Regions from separate parts of the Allobosea sp. GW821-FHT09G06 genome, predicted to be linked through region 2. Evidence: predicted binding sites of a transcription regulator. Region 2 holds the regulator's gene; each other region holds the start of a gene.
What was found. The regulator LexA, encoded in region 2, represses DNA repair genes until DNA is damaged. The targets are predictions, from matches to a motif close to TGTTCNNNNTGTGTTCNG.
Positions count from the first base shown of each region.

Region 1: a site for LexA is predicted at 1,493-1,510, ahead of recA (recombinase RecA). Genes of this name have one in related genera too.
Region 3: a site for LexA is predicted at 2,205-2,222, ahead of AC07NY_RS04305 (ATP-dependent helicase). Genes of this name have one in related genera too.
Region 4: a site for LexA is predicted at 2,386-2,403, ahead of AC07NY_RS23175 (YifB family Mg chelatase-like AAA ATPase). Genes of this name have one in related genera too.

Region 1 covers NZ_JBWKOI010000001.1:1,791,612-1,795,821, reverse strand. The annotation lists gene cckA (cell cycle histidine kinase CckA) at 1-1,400, shown strand, start outside; gene recA (recombinase RecA) at 1,594-2,679, shown strand; gene alaS (alanine--tRNA ligase) at 3,065-4,210, shown strand, end outside.
Region 2 covers NZ_JBWKOI010000004.1:165,114-169,323, forward strand. The annotation lists gene AC07NY_RS20005 (ComEC/Rec2 family competence protein) at 1-2,102, shown strand, start outside; gene lexA (transcriptional repressor LexA) at 2,096-2,809, opposite strand; gene AC07NY_RS20015 (molybdopterin molybdotransferase MoeA) at 2,890-4,101, opposite strand; gene moaC (cyclic pyranopterin monophosphate synthase MoaC) at 4,101-4,210, opposite strand, start outside.
Region 3 covers NZ_JBWKOI010000001.1:899,751-903,960, reverse strand. The annotation lists gene AC07NY_RS04305 (ATP-dependent helicase) at 1-1,968, opposite strand, end outside; gene AC07NY_RS04300 (glucose 1-dehydrogenase) at 2,598-3,449, opposite strand; gene AC07NY_RS04295 (hypothetical protein) at 3,570-3,875, opposite strand; gene AC07NY_RS04290 (hypothetical protein) at 4,035-4,210, opposite strand, start outside.
Region 4 covers NZ_JBWKOI010000006.1:18,220-22,429, reverse strand. The annotation lists gene AC07NY_RS23195 (DUF6538 domain-containing protein) at 241-918, opposite strand; tRNA gene AC07NY_RS23190 (tRNA-Ser) at 1,004-1,093, opposite strand; gene AC07NY_RS23185 (hypothetical protein) at 1,286-1,606, shown strand; gene msrA (peptide-methionine (S)-S-oxide reductase MsrA) at 1,689-2,345, shown strand; gene AC07NY_RS23175 (YifB family Mg chelatase-like AAA ATPase) at 2,459-3,997, shown strand; gene AC07NY_RS23170 (hybrid sensor histidine kinase/response regulator) at 4,090-4,210, shown strand, end outside.

The DNA of each region.
Region 1 (4,210 bases), on a different contig from region 2:
CGGCTGGCCTCAGGCCCCGCACCATCCACGACCTCGTCGCTTCTGGCGCCGGGCTAGACGAGGCGCTGGCCGAGGTGGTCGCCGGCCGCTCTGGCGGCAACCCGCTCGACCTCACGCTCGCGGGCGAGGACGGCCGCTCGGCCAAGCTCTACCTCACGCCGGTTGCCGGCACCGAGGGCGGCGACGGCGAGCGCGCCATCGTCTACGCGCTGGAGACCACGGCGGAGCGCAAGCTGCGCGACAACATGGACCAGGCCGGCAAGATGCAGGCGGTCGGCCAGCTCGCCGGCGGCATCGCGCACGACTTCAACAACGTGCTGCAGGTCATCATCAACGCCTCGGAGTTCCTGCTGGCGAGCCACCGGCCGACCGACCCGTCCTTCCCGGACATCATGCAGATCAAGCAGAACGCCTACCGCGCCGCGGCGCTGGTCAGGCAATTGCTCGCCTTCTCGCGCCGCCAGACCCTGCGCCCGCAAGTGCTGGAGCTCGGCGAGGTGCTCTCCGATCTCTCGCTGATGCTGAAGCGCGTCGTCGCCGACAAGGTCACGCTCGACGTCCGCCAGGGCCGCGACCTCTGGCCGGTCAAGGCCGATCTCGGCCAGCTCGAACAGGTCATCGTCAACCTCGCCGTCAACGCCCGCGACGCCATGCCGAACGGCGGCAAGCTCGCGGTGCGGACCCGCAACGTCGCCCGCGAGGACTGCGCTTCCTTCAGCCATGAGGCCCTGCCGACCGACGACTACGTGCTGCTGGAGGTCGAGGATACCGGCACCGGCATCCCGCAGGAGCATCTCGACAAGATCTTCGAGCCCTTCTTCACCACGAAGGAAGTCGGCAAGGGCACCGGCCTCGGCCTCTCCATGGTCTATGGCATCGTCAAGCAGACCGGCGGCTATGTCTTCGTCGACTCGACCATCGGCAAGGGCACGGCCTTCCAGATCTTCTTGCCGCGCCACGTCCCGAGCCAGGAGGAGATCGCAGCCGAGGCCGCCGCCAAGGAAGCGCCGAAGAAGCTCGCCGCCGACCATACCGGCGCCGGCGTCATCCTGCTGGTCGAGGACGAGGACGCGGTGCGTGCGCTCAACGCCCGCATGCTGGTCTCGCGCGGCTACACCGTCCACGAGGCGGCGTCCGGCGTCGAGGCGCTCGACCTCTTCCTCCAGAACGACGGCAAGATCGACCTCGTCGTCTCCGACGTGGTGATGCCGGAAATGGACGGCCCGACGCTGCTCGGCGAATTGCGCAAGCGCAACCCGAACACCAAGGTCGTCTTCGTCTCCGGCTATGCCGAGGAAGCCTTCCGCAAGAACCTGCCCGAGGGCGAGGAATTCCACTTCCTGCCCAAGCCCTTCACGATGAAGCAGCTCGTCGAGACCGTGAAGGCGGCGATGGGGTGAGATCGGCGGCGCCCTCACGCGGGCACCGCACACCGCCCCGTTTTTCCATCTCGTGACAGCTCCTGACAGTCCTGCTGACAGAAACTGACACTGAGAACAAAAAAAGAACTTGCGGACAGGAACAAAGCGTGACCATCTCCATGTCAAGACGCATTGAGATGTCCCCCTCGCCCTGTCATAAGGAGCCCGAACCGTGAATCAGGCGAATCTCAAACTCGTGGAAGGCTCCTCGATGGACAAGGCCAAGGCGCTCGATGCGGCGCTCTCCCAGATCGAGCGCGCCTTCGGCAAGGGCTCGATCATGCGGCTCGGCAAGAATTCGCCGTCGATCGAGATCGAGACGATTTCGACCGGTTCGCTCGGCCTCGACATCGCGCTCGGCGTCGGCGGCCTGCCCCGGGGCCGCGTCATCGAGATCTACGGGCCGGAATCCTCCGGTAAGACCACGCTGGCGCTGCACACCATCGCCGAAGCCCAGAAGAAGGGCGGCGTCTGCGCCTTCGTCGATGCCGAGCACGCGCTCGATCCGGTCTATGCCCGCAAGCTCGGCGTCAATCTCGACGATCTCCTGATCTCGCAGCCCGATACCGGCGAGCAGGCGCTCGAGATCACCGACACCCTCGTCCGCTCCGGCGCGATCGACGTGCTCGTGGTCGACTCCGTTGCGGCGCTGACGCCCCGCGCCGAGATCGAGGGCGAGATGGGCGATGTTCAGCCCGGCCTCCAGGCCCGCCTGATGAGCCAGGCCCTGCGCAAGCTCACCGCTTCGATCTCGCGCTCGAACTGCATGGTCATCTTCATCAACCAGATCCGCATGAAGATCGGCGTGATGTACGGCTCGCCGGAGACCACGACCGGCGGCAACGCACTCAAGTTCTACGCCTCGGTGCGTCTCGACATCCGCCGCGTCTCGACGCTGAAGGAGCGCGACGAGGCGACCGGCAACCAGGTCCGCGTCAAGGTCGTCAAGAACAAGGTCGCGCCGCCCTTCAAGCAGGTCGAGTTCGACATCATGTTCGGCGAGGGCATCTCGAAGGTCGGCGAGCTGATCGATCTCGGCGTCAAGGCCGGCATGGTCGAGAAGGCGGGCGCCTGGTTCTCCTTCGACAGCCAGCGCCTCGGCCAGGGCCGCGAGAACGCCAAGACCTTCCTCAAGGCCAATCCGGACCTCGCCGCGAAGATCGAAGCCACGATCCGCCAGAATTCCGGCCTCGTCGCCGACCGCATCCTCGATCAGGCGGACCCGACCGCGGACGATCTCGACGAAGGCGAAGCCTGAGATAGCCAACGCCGTCATGCTCGGGCTTGGCCCGAGCATCTCAGGCCGAATGAGGCGACCTATCCTGAGAGAGATTCTCGGGTCTGCGCTTCGCTCCGCCCGAGAATGACGTTCCGATGCAAGCGGGCGGTCTTCGGGCCGCCCGTTTTCGTTTGCCGATAAGGCTTTGCGGGCTGTGCGCTGCATCCCAAGCATTTTCAAGCGAAGTGGCCACCGGTTCGCGTGAAGAGAATGCGGCAACTAGAAGACCGGAGCCTTTCCGTGTTTCGCAGAAACGCGGAAAGGCTCCGGCTTTCTGGACAGGCGCCAACCGCCTGACTAGAACCGGTTCTTCCCGCCGAGCGCGAGCCCGGCCTCCTGCCCAAGATCAGAGCGCAAAAGAGCGATGAGCGGCGTCAACGATATCCGGTCGACCTTCCTCGACTACTTCAAGTCCCAGGGCCACGAGATTGTGCCGTCGAGCCCGCTCGTCCCGCGCAACGACCCGACGCTGATGTTCGCCAATTCGGGCATGGTGCAGTTCAAGAACGTCTTCACCGGGCAGGAGAAGCGCCCCTATTCGCGCGCCACCACCGCCCAGAAATGCGTGCGCGCCGGTGGCAAGCACAACGACCTCGACAATGTCGGCTACACCGCCCGTCACCACACCTTCTTCGAGATGCTGGGGAACTTCTCCTTCGGCGACTATTTCAAGGAACAGGCGATCCACCACGCCTGGACGCTGGTCACGCGCGAATTCGGCCTGCCCAAGGACAAGCTGACGGTCACCGTCTATTCCGAGGACGACGAGGCGCATGCGCTTTGGAAGAAGATCGCCGGCCTGACCGACGACAAGATCATCCGCATCCCGACCTCGGATAATTTCTGGCGCATGGGCGATACCGGTCCTTGCGGCCCCTGCTCCGAGATCTTCTACGACCATGGCGACCATATCTGGGGCGGCCCGCCAGGCTCGGCCGAGCAGGACGGCGACCGCTTCATCGAGATCTGGAACCTCGTCTTCATGCAGTACGAGGAAGCGGCCGGCGGCATCCGCACCAACCTGCCCCGCCCCTCGATCGATACCGGCATGGGGCTGGAGCGCATCGCGGCCGTGCTCCAGGGCACGCATGACAACTACAATATCGACCTGTTCCGCGCCCTGATCACCGCGATCGCGGACCTGACCTCGGTCGATCCGGATGGTCCTATGAAGGCGAGCCATCGCGTCATTGCCGACCATCTGCGCTGTTCCGCCTTCCTGATCGCCGACGGCGTGCTGCCCTCGAACGAGGGCCGCGGCTACGTGCTGCGCCGGATCATGCGCCGCGGCATGCGCCATGCGCAGCTGCTGGGCGCCAAGGAGCCGCTGCTCTACAAGCTCGTGCCGGCGCTGACCCGCGAGATGGGCCGCGCCTATCCCGAATTGCTGCGCGCCGAAGCGCTGATCACCGAGACGCTGAAGCTGGAAGAAACCCGTTTCCGCACCACGCTGGCGCGCGGTCTCACCTTGCTCGACGACGCTTCGAAGGATCTGACCTCCGGCCAGAGC
Region 2 (4,210 bases):
TGCCCATCGCCATGGGCGTCGGCATCCTGCTCTATTTCGCCGCTGATCGTGAGCCGGCATTATGGGCGCCGCTGCTCGGCCTGGGCATGAGTGGTGTGGCGGCCTTCGTCTTGCGTTTTCGCCCTGTGGCGTCGATGGCCTGCCTTGCGGCAGCGGCCGCCTTTCTCGGCTTTGCCGCCGGTGCCTGGCGGACGGCCGATATCGCGGCGCCGATGCTGGATCGGCCGCGCATCGGCAAGCTGACCGGCTTCGTCGAGAGCGTCGAGGCGCGCGACAGCGGCGCGCGGCTCGTCGTGCTGGTGACCGATCTCGCCAATGTGCCCGTTGATCAGCGGCCGAAACGGGTCCGCGTCAACATCCGGCAGGGCTCTGTCGCAGCCGGGGACCATATCGTCGCGACCGCGCGCCTGCTGCCGCCGCCGGGGCCGGCGCGGGCGGGCGGCTATGATTTCGGCCGCGACGCCTTCTTCCGCGGGATCGGCGCCGTCGGCAGCGTTTCCGGCAAGATTGCCCTAGTGCCGGCGCCTTATCCGATGCCGACGCGCTTAGCGATCGACGTGATGATCGACCGCGCCCGCAACGCCCTGACCAAACGCATCGCCGAGGTCGGGGGCGGGCAGGGCGGGGCCATCGCCGCCGCCCTCGTCACCGGCAAGCGCGGCCTGATCACCGAGGCCACCAATAATGACCTGCGTGCCGCCGGCATCTACCACATCGTCTCGATCTCCGGCCTGCATATGGTCCTCGCCGCCGGCACGATCTTCTGGCTGGTGCGCGCGCTGCTCGCCCTGTCGCAGACGGTTGCGCTGCACTGGCCGGTCAAGAAGCTCGCCGCGGTCGCGGCCATGATCGGCGCGACCGCCTATTGCGTCTTCTCGGGCAGCGATGTCGCGACCGAACGCTCGCTGATCATGACGCTGGTCATGCTCGGCGCGATCCTGGTCGATCGCGCGGCGCTGAGCATGCGCAATCTCGCGCTTGCCGCGATGATCGTTCTGCTGCGCGAGCCGGAAGCGCTGCTCGGGCCGAGCTTCCAGATGTCCTTCGGTGCGGTTGCGGCGCTGATCGCCTTCGCCGAGCGCTGGGAGAGACGAGACCGCAGCGAGCCGCCATCGGCATTGCCCTGGCCGCTCGGGCCGATCTGGACGGCGGCGCTCGGCATCCTCGTCACCACCATGCTGGCGACCGCCGCGACCGCTCCCTTCGGAGCCTATCATTTCCAGACCTTCAACCCCTTCGGCCTGCTCGGCAACGCCATGGCGCTGCCTTTCGTCTCGCTCTTCGTGATGCCGGCGGCCGTGTTCGGCGTACTCGCCTATCCGTTCGGGCTGGACTGGCCGGCCTGGGCCCTGATGGGGCTTGCCTCCGACGTCGTGCTCAAGGTGGCGCATTGGGTCGCGACCATCGATCATTCCACCGTGACGGTCGCGGCCTTCGGCTCAGGCGTGCTGGCCTGTTTCGCTGTGGCTTTGCTCTGGCTGACGCTCTGGACCACGGCCTGGCGCTGGTTGGCGGCCGTGCCGCTCATCCTCGGCGTTGCCATAGCCGGCAAGCCGGAGCGGCCCGAGATCCTGATCGAGCGCGACGGCTCGGGGCTGGCCGTGCGCGGCCCGGACGGGCGCCTCGCGATCGCGGGCAAGCCCAGCCGCTTCGTCCTGCAGCAATGGCTTGCCGCCGATGGCGACAGCCGCTCGCCCGAAGATCCTACGCTGCGTACCGGCGTCAGCTGCGACCGGTTGGGGTGTGTCGCGCAGACAGCCGACAAGCGCACGATCTCATATACGCGCGAGCGCCTCGCCATCATCGAGGATTGCCTGCGCGCCGACCTCGTCGTCACCGCCATCCCATGGAGCGGGGCTTGCAAGGCCAGGCTGGTCGAGCGCATGGCGCTATCACGCGATGGCGCGACCTCGCTCTACCGGACGGCATACGGGTGGAGCCGCCACATCTCGGAGCCAAATGCCGCCGAACGCCCCTGGAGCCGCCGGCGCGAGCCGCGCCCGGCGGTGTCGGCAACACCGTCGGCCAGTCAGCCGGCAACGGCGCAGCCTGCATCAGCCTCCGACAGTGAGGCCGATGCCGATGTCGAGCGCCTTCAGTAACGCCGCATCAGGTTGACGAGGCGGCCCTGGATCTTGACCCGGTCGGGACCGAGCACGCGGGTCTCGTAAGCCGGATTTGCGGCTTCGAGCGCGATCGAGGAACCACGCTTGCGCAGGCGCTTCAGCGTCGCTTCCTCGTCGTCGATGAGAGCCACGACGATGTCGCCGGTATTGGCCGTGTCCTGCCTGCGGATGACGACCGTATCGCCGTCGAGAATGCCGGCCTCGACCATCGAATCGCCGCGCACTTCCAGCGCGTAATGCTCGCCGGAGCCGAGCATGTCGGGCGGCAGCGAGACGGTGTGGCTGCGGCTCTGGATCGCCGAGATCGGCGTGCCCGCCGCGATGCGACCCATGACGGGAATGGCGATGGAATGCCGGCTGTCGTCCTCGACGGCTGTGGGCCGAGGCTTGGCGACGCTCGGTTGCGCACCGAGACCACCCTGCACGACGGCCGGGCTGAAGCGTGGACGCGGCTGCGGCGCGCCGAGCCCGTCCGGCATCTTGATGACCTCAAGCGCGCGCGCCCGGTTCGGCAGGCGGCGGATGAAGCCCCGCTCTTCCAGCGCCATGATCAGGCGGTGAATGCCGGATTTCGAGCGCAGGTCGAGCGCATCCTTCATCTCGTCGAAGGAGGGCGGCACACCGCTCTCGCGCAAGCGTTCCTGGATGAAGCGCAGGAGTTCGTGTTGCTTGCGTGTCAGCATGGTCGCCGCCAGCCCCTCAATGCGCAGATTCGAAACAAAGCACGAACACCATACGCGTTCTGCTTGTGTTCTGCAAGCTGCTACCGCAAGGGCAGGATATGGCAGGTATCGCCCTTCTTCGCCGGGGCGGCATGGGCCGGACGGATTGTCAACGCTTGCGCCCGTGCCAGCGTGCCGAGCATCGAGGAATCCTGCCGGTCGAAGGGCGTCGCGACCCAGCCTTCGGGCGTCAGCGTGAGCTCCGAGCGCAGGTAGTCCTCGCGCTCGTCGTTGCCTGGCATGTCGCGGCCGAGAATTGCGGGGATGCTGCGGTCGCGATCGGCATCCGAGATGCCGAGCAGCGCCTCGATCAAGGGCAGCACGAAAAGATGGCCGCAGACGATCGAGGAGACCGGATTGCCCGGCAGTCCGACCACGACCATCCGGCCGAGGCGCCCGGTCATCATCGGCTTGCCCGGCCGCATCGCGATCTTCCAGAAGCCGAGGGTCATGCCGGCGCGCGTCAGCGCTTCCTGCACGAGGTCATGCGCGCCGACCGAGGCGCCGCCCAGCGTGATCAGCACATCGGCATCGGCCTCGCGTGCCTGCGCGATCTTGGCTGCAAGGTCGGTATGATCGTCGCGGGCAATGCCGAGATCGATGACAGTGCCACCGGCCTTCTCGACCAAGGCGGCGAGCGAAAACGAGTTCGAAGCGACGATCTGGTCGCGGCCGACCGGTTCGCCCGGCGCCACCAATTCATCGCCGGTGGCGAGGATCGCGACGCGCGGCTTGCGCCGGACGGGCAAAGTCGGATGCCCCATCGCGGCGGCAAGCCCGAGCGCCGCGCTGTCGAGCACGCGGCCGGCTTGCAGCAGCACGTCGCCTTCGTGGAAATCCAGTCCCGCCGCGCGGAGGAACTTGCCCTTGGCCGGGGGGATGCGGACGCGGATCACCGGGCCGCCGACGCCGTCAGCGTCTTCCTGCATCAGGATGGTATCGGCTCCATCAGGCATCGGAGCGCCCGTGAAGATGCGCACGGCCTGTCCCGGCCCGACCGATCCGTCGAAAGCCCGGCCGGCGGCGGATTCGCCGATGACCGAGAGCGAGACGCCTTCCGCCATCTCGTCGCCGCGCACGGCGTATCCGTCCATGGCGGAATTCGCGAAGGGCGGCTGTGTCCGGAGCGCCTTGACCTCGCCGGCGAGCACCCGCCAGGCGCATTGCGCCAGCGGCAGGGTTTCTGCTCCCGTCGGCCCCGGAATGCTGTCGAGCAGCGCCTTGCGCGCGACGGGGACCGGAGTGAGCGCCATCAGCTAGCTTTTGCCTCGTAATCGCCGGACTGGCCGCCGGATTTGTGCAGCAAGCGGATGTTCTCGATCCGCATCGCCCGGTCGACGGCCTTGACCATGTCGTAGACGG
Region 3 (4,210 bases), on a different contig from region 2:
GAACTGGCCGAGCAGCGCATTCGGGATGAAGCGGGTGCGGTTGGCATAGACGTGACGATCGCCCGTCGCGGACTGGCCGTGCGTGAAGAAGCGCTGCGGCACCACGAGGTGCAGATCATCCTTCGCCCGCGTCATCGCGACATAGAGCAGTCGCCGCTCCTCCTCGATCTCGTCGCGCGCGCCGGCGCCAAGGTCGATAGGGATACAGCCGTCGACCGTGTTCATGACGAAGACCGACTTCCATTCCTGCCCCTTGGCGGAATGGATCGTCGACAGGATCAGATAGTCCTCGTCCAGATGTGGCACGCCGGCCTGATCGCTGGTCGCGTCCGGCGGGTCGAGCGTTAATTCGGTCAGGAAACGCTCACGCGAGGGATAGCCGCCGGCGATCTGTTCGAGCTGCACGAGATCGGCCTGCCTGGTGCTGGCGTCCTCGTGGATGCGCTCCAGATGAGGCTCATACCAGCGACGGGCGCGCTCGATCTCTGCAGGCCAACCAGCAGTGCCGGCGCGCAGCTCACAGACCGCGGCAACAAACGAGGACCAGTCGTCGCCGGCCCGCGGCGGAGCCGGAGTGTTCCCAAGAGCCTCGAGCGGCGTCGATGCCTGCGCCACATGCTCAAGCACACGCTGCGCCGATGTCGGGCCCACACCGGGCAGAAGCTGTAAGACCCGGAAACCGGCCACCTTATCGCGCGGGTTCTCGACGAAGCGGAGCAGAGCCAGCAGATCCTTGATATGGGCGCTGTCCAGGAACTTCAGCCCTCCGAACTTGACGAACGGAATGTTCCGGCGCGTGAGCTCGATTTCGAGCGGGCCGCTGTGGTGGGAAGCGCGAAACAACACTGCCTGCTGCTTCAGCGTCGAGCCGCCTTCACGGTTCTCCAGCACCTTCTCAGCTATGAAGCGAGCCTGATCGGCTTCGTCCCGAACATGGACAAGCTGCGGTGCCGATCCGGTCGCGCGATCGGTCCAGAGATTCTTGGTGAAGCGCTCGGCCGCCAGGTCAATGACAGCGTTCGCAGCTGAAAGGATGGCACTCGTCGAGCGGTAGTTCTGATCGAGCGTGATGACCTCGGCCGGCGGCACGAAGGCGGCCGGGAAATCGAGGATGTTGCGGACGGTCGCCGCCCGGAACGAATAGATCGACTGGGCATCATCCCCCACGACCGTCAGGCCACGGCCGTCGGGCTTGAGCGCGAGCAGGATTGAGGACTGGAGGCGGTTCGTGTCCTGGTACTCGTCGACCATGACATGGTCGAAGCGGCCACCGATGTCCGCAGCAATATCGGGATCAGTCACGGACTGGGCCCAGTAGAGCAGCAGGTCGTCGTAATCTAGGACGTTTTGGCTCTGCTTGGCTTCGACATAGGCCGAGAAAAGCTCTTTCAGCTCAGCCGCCCAGGTGGCGCACCAAGGGTAGGACAGGCGCAGAACGTCTTCGATCGGCAGCTCGGCATTCACGCAGCGCGAATAGATCGCCAGGCAGGTGCCCTTCGTCGGAAACCGCGACTCTGTCTTAGAGAAGCCGAGCTCGTGCCGGACCAGATTCATCTGATCGGCGGAGTCCTCTCGATCATGGATCGTGAAGGAGGGATCGAGACCGAGCTGCTCGGCATAGTCGCGCAGCAGCCGCGCGCCGATGCCATGAAAGGTGCCTGCCCAGGTCAGGGCATCGGCGAGGACGCCGGCACCATCGCCGAGCACCTTCCGGGCGATCCGCTCGACGCGCTTTGCCATCTCGGAAGCCGCGCGCCGCGAGAAGGTCATCAGCAGGATCCGCCGCGGATCCGCGCCGCTGACCATGAGATGGGCGACCCGGTGCGCAAGCGTGTTGGTTTTGCCTGAGCCGGCGCCTGCGATGACGAGCAGGGGCGAGGACGCCACCGCGCCAACGCCATGGATCACCGCACGCCGCTGGGCTGGGTTAAGCGCGTCGAGGTAGCTGATCGGGGCGATGGCGTTCATGCCTTCAATTCCCGTACTGGCCGCGCTCCTTCCGAGAACCGACCGCGAAGGAAGCCCAGAGAGGCTGCCCGATCGGCATCTCGCAAGAGCTCATCACGGTTTTGAAGTAAGGCCCCGATGGCAGCCCGGGCATCGCCGTGGAACTCCGCCAGCACGGAATTGATCTGTTGCTCCATAGGATTCGGAGCAGGCGCCTGTTTCAGCACGACTGGCGGCATGGTTGCGTCCTCAAGAATGAGAACATTATGAGAACGATCGCCTTCAAGGAGTCAAGCTTCGTGGCAAAATGCACACCGTTGCGCTGGCCTAAATGAGTGCCATTAAGCTCCATATCGATCGAGCGGCGTGAGCCGCTGGATCACTGATTCGGCGTCCTCCCACCTATAAATTTCGTCTTCAGCGTAGAGTAGTCATTTTTGAGGAGGCCTCGGCGCCTGCAGATCCGTGGAGCTCTTCGGAGCATCTCTTGGATCGACCCGGCCGGATAGCAGCTCACGCTGCGTTTGAGCATGGTTCAGGTTGAAGCCAATGAATATCGCCACGATGATAAAGGCGACCACGGCAACGACGCCGATAGCTGCCTTTTTTGCTTTGGGTGGAGGCGGTCTGTCTATCGGCATTTGCCTGACCTACCCGTTAACGACCGTGCCGCCGTTCGGGTGAAGCACCTGTCCGGACATGTAGCTGGAATCGTCGCAAGCCAGGAACAGGAAGCTGGGCGCGACCTCATTCGGCTGTCCCGGCCGTTTCATCGGCGTACTTTCGCCAAAATGTTTCAGCTTCTCGGGACTTGCTCCGCCCATCGGGTTGAGAGGCGTCCAGATCGGCCCGGGAGCCACTGCATTCACGCGTATTCCCTTCCCAACCAGGTTCTCTGAAAGGGCTCGCGTGAACGCGGTGATCGCGCCTTTCGTCGAACTGTAATCGAGCAGCTCGCTGGACCCCTGATAGCTCGTCACCGACGTACAGTTGACGATAACGGCGCCACTTTGGAGGTGCGGTCGCGCGGCTTGCGTCATGAAAAACATGCCGAAGATGTTAGTCTGGAACGTCCGGCGAAGCTGCTCCTCGGTGATGTCAGTGATATCCTTGTCCGGATGCTGTTCGCCGGCGTTATTGACAAGGATATCAATCTTGCCGAACTGCTCGATTGTCCGGGACACAGCGGCGCTGCAGAACGCCTTCTCGCCAATATCGCCAGCGATCGCGATGGCTCGCCGACCCTCCTGCTCAACAATGCGCACCGTCTCTTTGGCATCGTCATGTTCGCTCAGGTAGACGATGGCGACGTCCGCCCCTTCACGAGCGTAAAGCGCGGCAACCGCTCGGCCGATGCCGCTGTCCGCTCCCGTGATGAGCGCGACCTTTCCATTGAGGCGACCGCTTCCCGGATAACGCGGCTCCCAGACGGGCTTCGGTGTCAGGGCGGATTCATGCCCCGGAAGACCGTCTTCGTGGATCATGGCATCTTTGACGGACATTCGACATTCCTTGGGTCGGGCCGCGGCGCTGCCGCCAGCCAATCGCCCCCCAGCGCTTTGTCGTCGAACCGTCTCGGCCAAGACTAGTTCCCTCGGACGCTTTGCGGCCGAGAATGGGCGTCAGGACACGACCTTGGCGAGGTCGGCTTGAGGATCTTCACCCGCTTCGACAGGCATTGCGGCATCCATGATCCGCGTTGCCAGCGCGACGTCGGGCTCTTCTACACGCACGGAGACCACAGACCGACCCAGCGCGTATTCGCTGGCGTGACGTTCGGCGTCATTCGCCGGTACACCGGCATCGACCAGCGCGCCCAGAACGCCTCCTGCCAATGCGCCGGTCAGCTGCAAATAGCTTTCCAGGCGCACGCGCCTACCGACGAGCATGACCCAAAACAGTCCGGATCTTATCTTGGCGTTGAACAAGCTATCCAGAGATCGGCTTCGTCGCGGAGTTCCGCGCCTCATGTGCTGGATCAAAACGGATCCTCGGTAATAGCCGCATCAACTCCATTGTCACCGACGCCCTGCCAACGGAAAGGCCCCGGCATCACCGGGGCCATCAATCATACGCGGGCGGTTCGCTCAGATGACCGCTGGCGGCACGCGCCCGGCCGCCGTGGCGTCGCGGACATACGGATCGGCGTTCTCATCGAAGCGCGACCAGCCGCCGGCACGGTAGTCGGCCTCACGGGTCGAGCGGTCGATCGGCGTAGCCCCGTCGAGGATTGCCTGCACGGTGGCCTCGTGCTCCGGCTCGG
Region 4 (4,210 bases), on a different contig from region 2:
TGCGGCACTCTAAAGCGTTTCCGGTTAATCGGGCTCAGCCGGACCGCTTGAAGCATTTGCAGCGAAGAGGTCGATGAACGGGCCGACGGCGTTCAACAACGCAGTGAAGTTGCGTTCAGCCTTGGCTCGGACAATTTCCCTAGCTTGGCGATAGCGTTCCCGACGGAGGGTGCGGATGCCTCCTACCCCCGGCGTCGCACGCGCGATAGCCGACGGTGACGGGACCGGCTCGAACCATTCTCACATCATGCTGCCCCTTGGCGACCAGCCCTTGAGAAGATCGTCGAAGAGCACAGGCTCTACGACCGCGGCATGGGCCGGCAGAGGCGAGCCGTTGATGATGCCCGTGGCGGTGGCCGGGCCGTGATATCCCTTTGCAAGCTCGGCGAGCGTCAGGCTGGCGCGCTGGATGGCCGCCGCGATCGCCTTTGCGTATCTCTGGCGGCTGGCCTCGTCGACCTTCAGACCGCGGGCAGCGAGATCGGCATCCGCCTCCCGTAGGCACCAGGCTTCAAGTTCCTGGATCTTGCCGCCTTCGACATCGAGAACCGCGAGGTCGATCGGCGGGCGATCCTCCCAGATCGACGGCGCTGGCGCAAAGAGCCTCGTGCCGAGCTCGATCGGCCAGGGCTGTTCGCTCGGATTATCCCGATAGCGGGCCAGCCAGGTGTCATGAGCGCTGCGGGCGAACTCATGCGCCTCGCGCTCACTGAGTGAACGTGGGCCGGCCTTCAGATTTGCCCAGCGCGTCTCGACGGCGGCGAGCGCCTCCAGTTGTTTGATCTTGGCCTCGGCCGGATCGCGTGTTCCAAGACTTTGCTTCTCCTCGGTTTTGCCGAGCAGCGTCCGCAACTCGTCCGGGACGCGCTTGCGGAGCCAGTAGATGCCGGTCTTTGGATGCTTCCAGGGACGGGCCATTGCGAGGGCCACGTGTACCACTCGGGCCGCTGCAAGCCTTTGATTTGCCTTAGCTCTCTGGAAAATTAACCCCTTACGGGATTGCTGGCGGACAGGGCGGGATTCGAACCCGCGATACGGTTTCCCGTATACACACTTTCCAGGCGTGCGCCTTCAACCACTCGGCCACCTGTCCGGCGCGCTGCTTATGACTGCCGGCCCGCCATCTTTCAAGGCCCGAGATGCAGGGTTTTGCACAATCGCGGTAAATCGTGCTCACCCGGTTGCGATCTCCGGCAGGCAAGGCCACATCTGGTGGCCTGAGCCGGCATGCCGGCCGACGGCACGCGGCGCAGCCTGTCGCGGCGGATGCGACAGGGAGCGGGTGGTGCGGTTTCTTCTCCGGTTGATCGGGTATCTGGTCGTCGCTGCCGGCTTCGTCGCGCTGGTGATCGACGGTGCCAGGTCGATCGCCAACGCTGGCCTGCGCTTCACGCCGGTCGGCGAGGTGCTGAGCGCTGTCATCCAGGAACGCTATCAGCTCATCCAGCCGACGATCGAACGCAACATCCACCCCTGGCTCTGGGACCCGGTCCTGCTGACGGTCCTGCGCTCGCCTGTGGCCCTGGCCGCACTGCTGTTCGGCTTCGCGTTGCTCTGGCTGGGGCGGCGTCCGCAGGAGGCTATCGGCATCGTCACGCGTCGGTGATGGCGCGTCCGCGTTCCCACCCCTGTCCGAACGGGCTCCAGGCGCTTACATAGGCGTCGAGCCCGAACGAACGGAGCCAATGATGTTCTCCCTGCGCAAGAAGACCGAGATTCCGACTGCCGCCGAGGCGCTGCCTGGCCGCCCCACGGCGATCCCCACCGCCGAAACTCATTTCGTCAACGGCCGCCCGCTGGCCGGTCCCCACCCGGAAGGGCTCCGCAAGGCCGTCTTCGGCCTCGGCTGCTTCTGGGGCGCCGAGCGCAAGTTCTGGCAGAGCGGCGAGGGCATCTGGGTCACGGCCGTCGGCTATGCCGGCGGTTCGACGCCCAACCCAACCTATGAGGAGGTCTGCAGCGGCCTGACCGGCCATACCGAAATCGTCCTCGTGGTCTTCGATCCCGCCAGGATCGCCTATGAGGATCTGCTCAAGATCTTCTGGGAGAACCACGACCCGACCCAGGGCATGCGTCAGGGCGGCGATATCGGCACGCAGTATCGCTCGGCGATCTACACCTATGACGCCGAGCAGCAGGAGGCGGCCGAGCGCTCGCGCGCCGAATACGCCAAGGCTCTGGCCGCTGGCGGTTACGGCCCGATCACCACCGAGATCCGCGCGGCGCCGACGCTCTATTTCGCCGAGGACTACCACCAGCAGTATCTGGCGAAGAACCCGGGCGGCTATTGCGGCTTGGGCGGCACCGGGGTCGCCTGCCAGATCGGCCTCGGCGTCGAGGCCTGACGACAAGGGGAGGCATTGCCTCCCTTTTTTTGCCCTGTTGAGTTCCTGATATGTTCTTGCGTTGCTGCTGAAGCTTCGCTAGCTTTCCCGTGGGGCAGGGGAGCGAAGCCGAAATGGTGGCGCGGGTCGCGACGGTGGCGTTCGAAGGCATCGAGGCACGCGCCGTCGACGTTCAGGTCCAGATCGCGCCGGGCGGCGTCGCCTTCGTGCTGGTCGGCCTCCCCGACAAGGCCGTCGCAGAGAGCCGCGAGCGGGTGCGTGCTGCACTCCTTGCTTCAGGGCTCGCCCTGCCAGCCAAACGCGTCACCGTGAACCTAGCGCCGGCTGATATGCCCAAGGAAGGCAGCCATTACGATCTGCCGATCGCGCTTGCCGTGATGGCGGCGATCGGAGCGATTCCCGCCGATGCCCTCGCGGGCTATGCGGTGCTCGGCGAACTCGCGCTCGACGGCTCGATCGCGCCGGTCGCGGGCGTCCTGCCCGCGGCGATCGCGGCCTACGCGAAAGGGCAGGGGCTGATCTGCCCGGCGGCTTCGGGCCCGGAAGCGGCCTGGGCGGCGGCCGATATCGACATCCTGGCGCCACGCTCGCTGATCCAGCTCGCCAATCACTTCAAGGGCACGCAGGTGATGGCCAGGCCCGAGCCAGCGGTGGCGCGTCAGGCCGGGCCCTTGCCCGATCTCGCCGACGTCAAGGGTCAGGAAAGCGCGCGGCGCGTGCTCGAGATCGCGGCGGCCGGCGGGCACAACCTTCTGATGAACGGGCCGCCGGGGGCCGGCAAGTCGATGCTGGCGAGCCGCCTGCCCTCGATCCTGCCGCCGCTCGCGCCGCGCGAGCTGCTCGAAGTCTCGATGGTCCTCTCCGTCGCCGGGAAGCTGGCCGATGGCGCCTTGACCGACCGGCGGCCTTTCCGGGCGCCGCACCATTCCGCTTCGATGGCGGCGCTCGTCGGTGGCGGCCTCCAGGCTCGTCCGGGCGAGGTCTCGCTCGCCCATCACGGCGTGCTTTTCCTCGACGAATTGCCGGAATTCCAGCCGCAGGCGCTCGATGCTCTGCGCCAGCCGATGGAGACCGGAGACGTCCTGATCTCCCGCGCCAATCACCGCGTCGTCTATCCCGCGCGTTTCCAGCTCGTCGCCGCAATGAACCCCTGCCGCTGCGGTCGGGCGACCGAACCTGGCTACGCCTGCCGCCGCCAGCCGAACGACCGCTGCATGGCGCAGTACCAGGCGCGCGTCTCCGGCCCGCTGCTCGACCGGATCGACATTGCGATCGACGTGCCTGCTGTCACGGCGGCGGATCTGATCCGGCCGGCTGCGGGCGAGAGCTCGGCGACGGTCGCGGCGCGTGTTGCCGCCGCTCGCCGCATTCAGGCGGCGCGTTTCGAGGAACTCGGTCTCGGCCACGTCCTGACCAATGCCGCCTGTCCGGTCCCGGTGATCGAAGAGGTCGCGCGGCCGGACAATGCCGGGCTCGCGCTCCTGCGCGACGCCGCCGAGGCTTTGCGATTGACCGCGCGCGCCTATCACCGCGTATTGAAGGTCGCCCGCACCCTTGCCGATCTCGACGACGAGGCGAAGGTCGGCCGGCGTCATCTCGCGGAAGCCTTGTCTTATCGGGCGCGTGGCGAGGATCTCGTGCAGGCCGCCTGAGGCCGAGGGTTAACGGACCCTCCTCTCCAACCGGTCGAATTAGCGGCTTTACCCGGCCGCTTTTTCAAGGCGATCTGCGTAGATCGAAGGGCATGGCTTCTTCGATCTGGTCATGGCTTTCTCTTGCGCTCGTAGCGCTGCTCCTTTCGGCTGCGTGGGGCGTTCTGTCGCTGCTGCGCCAGCGTGACGGCCTGCGCCGGCAAGTGACGGGCC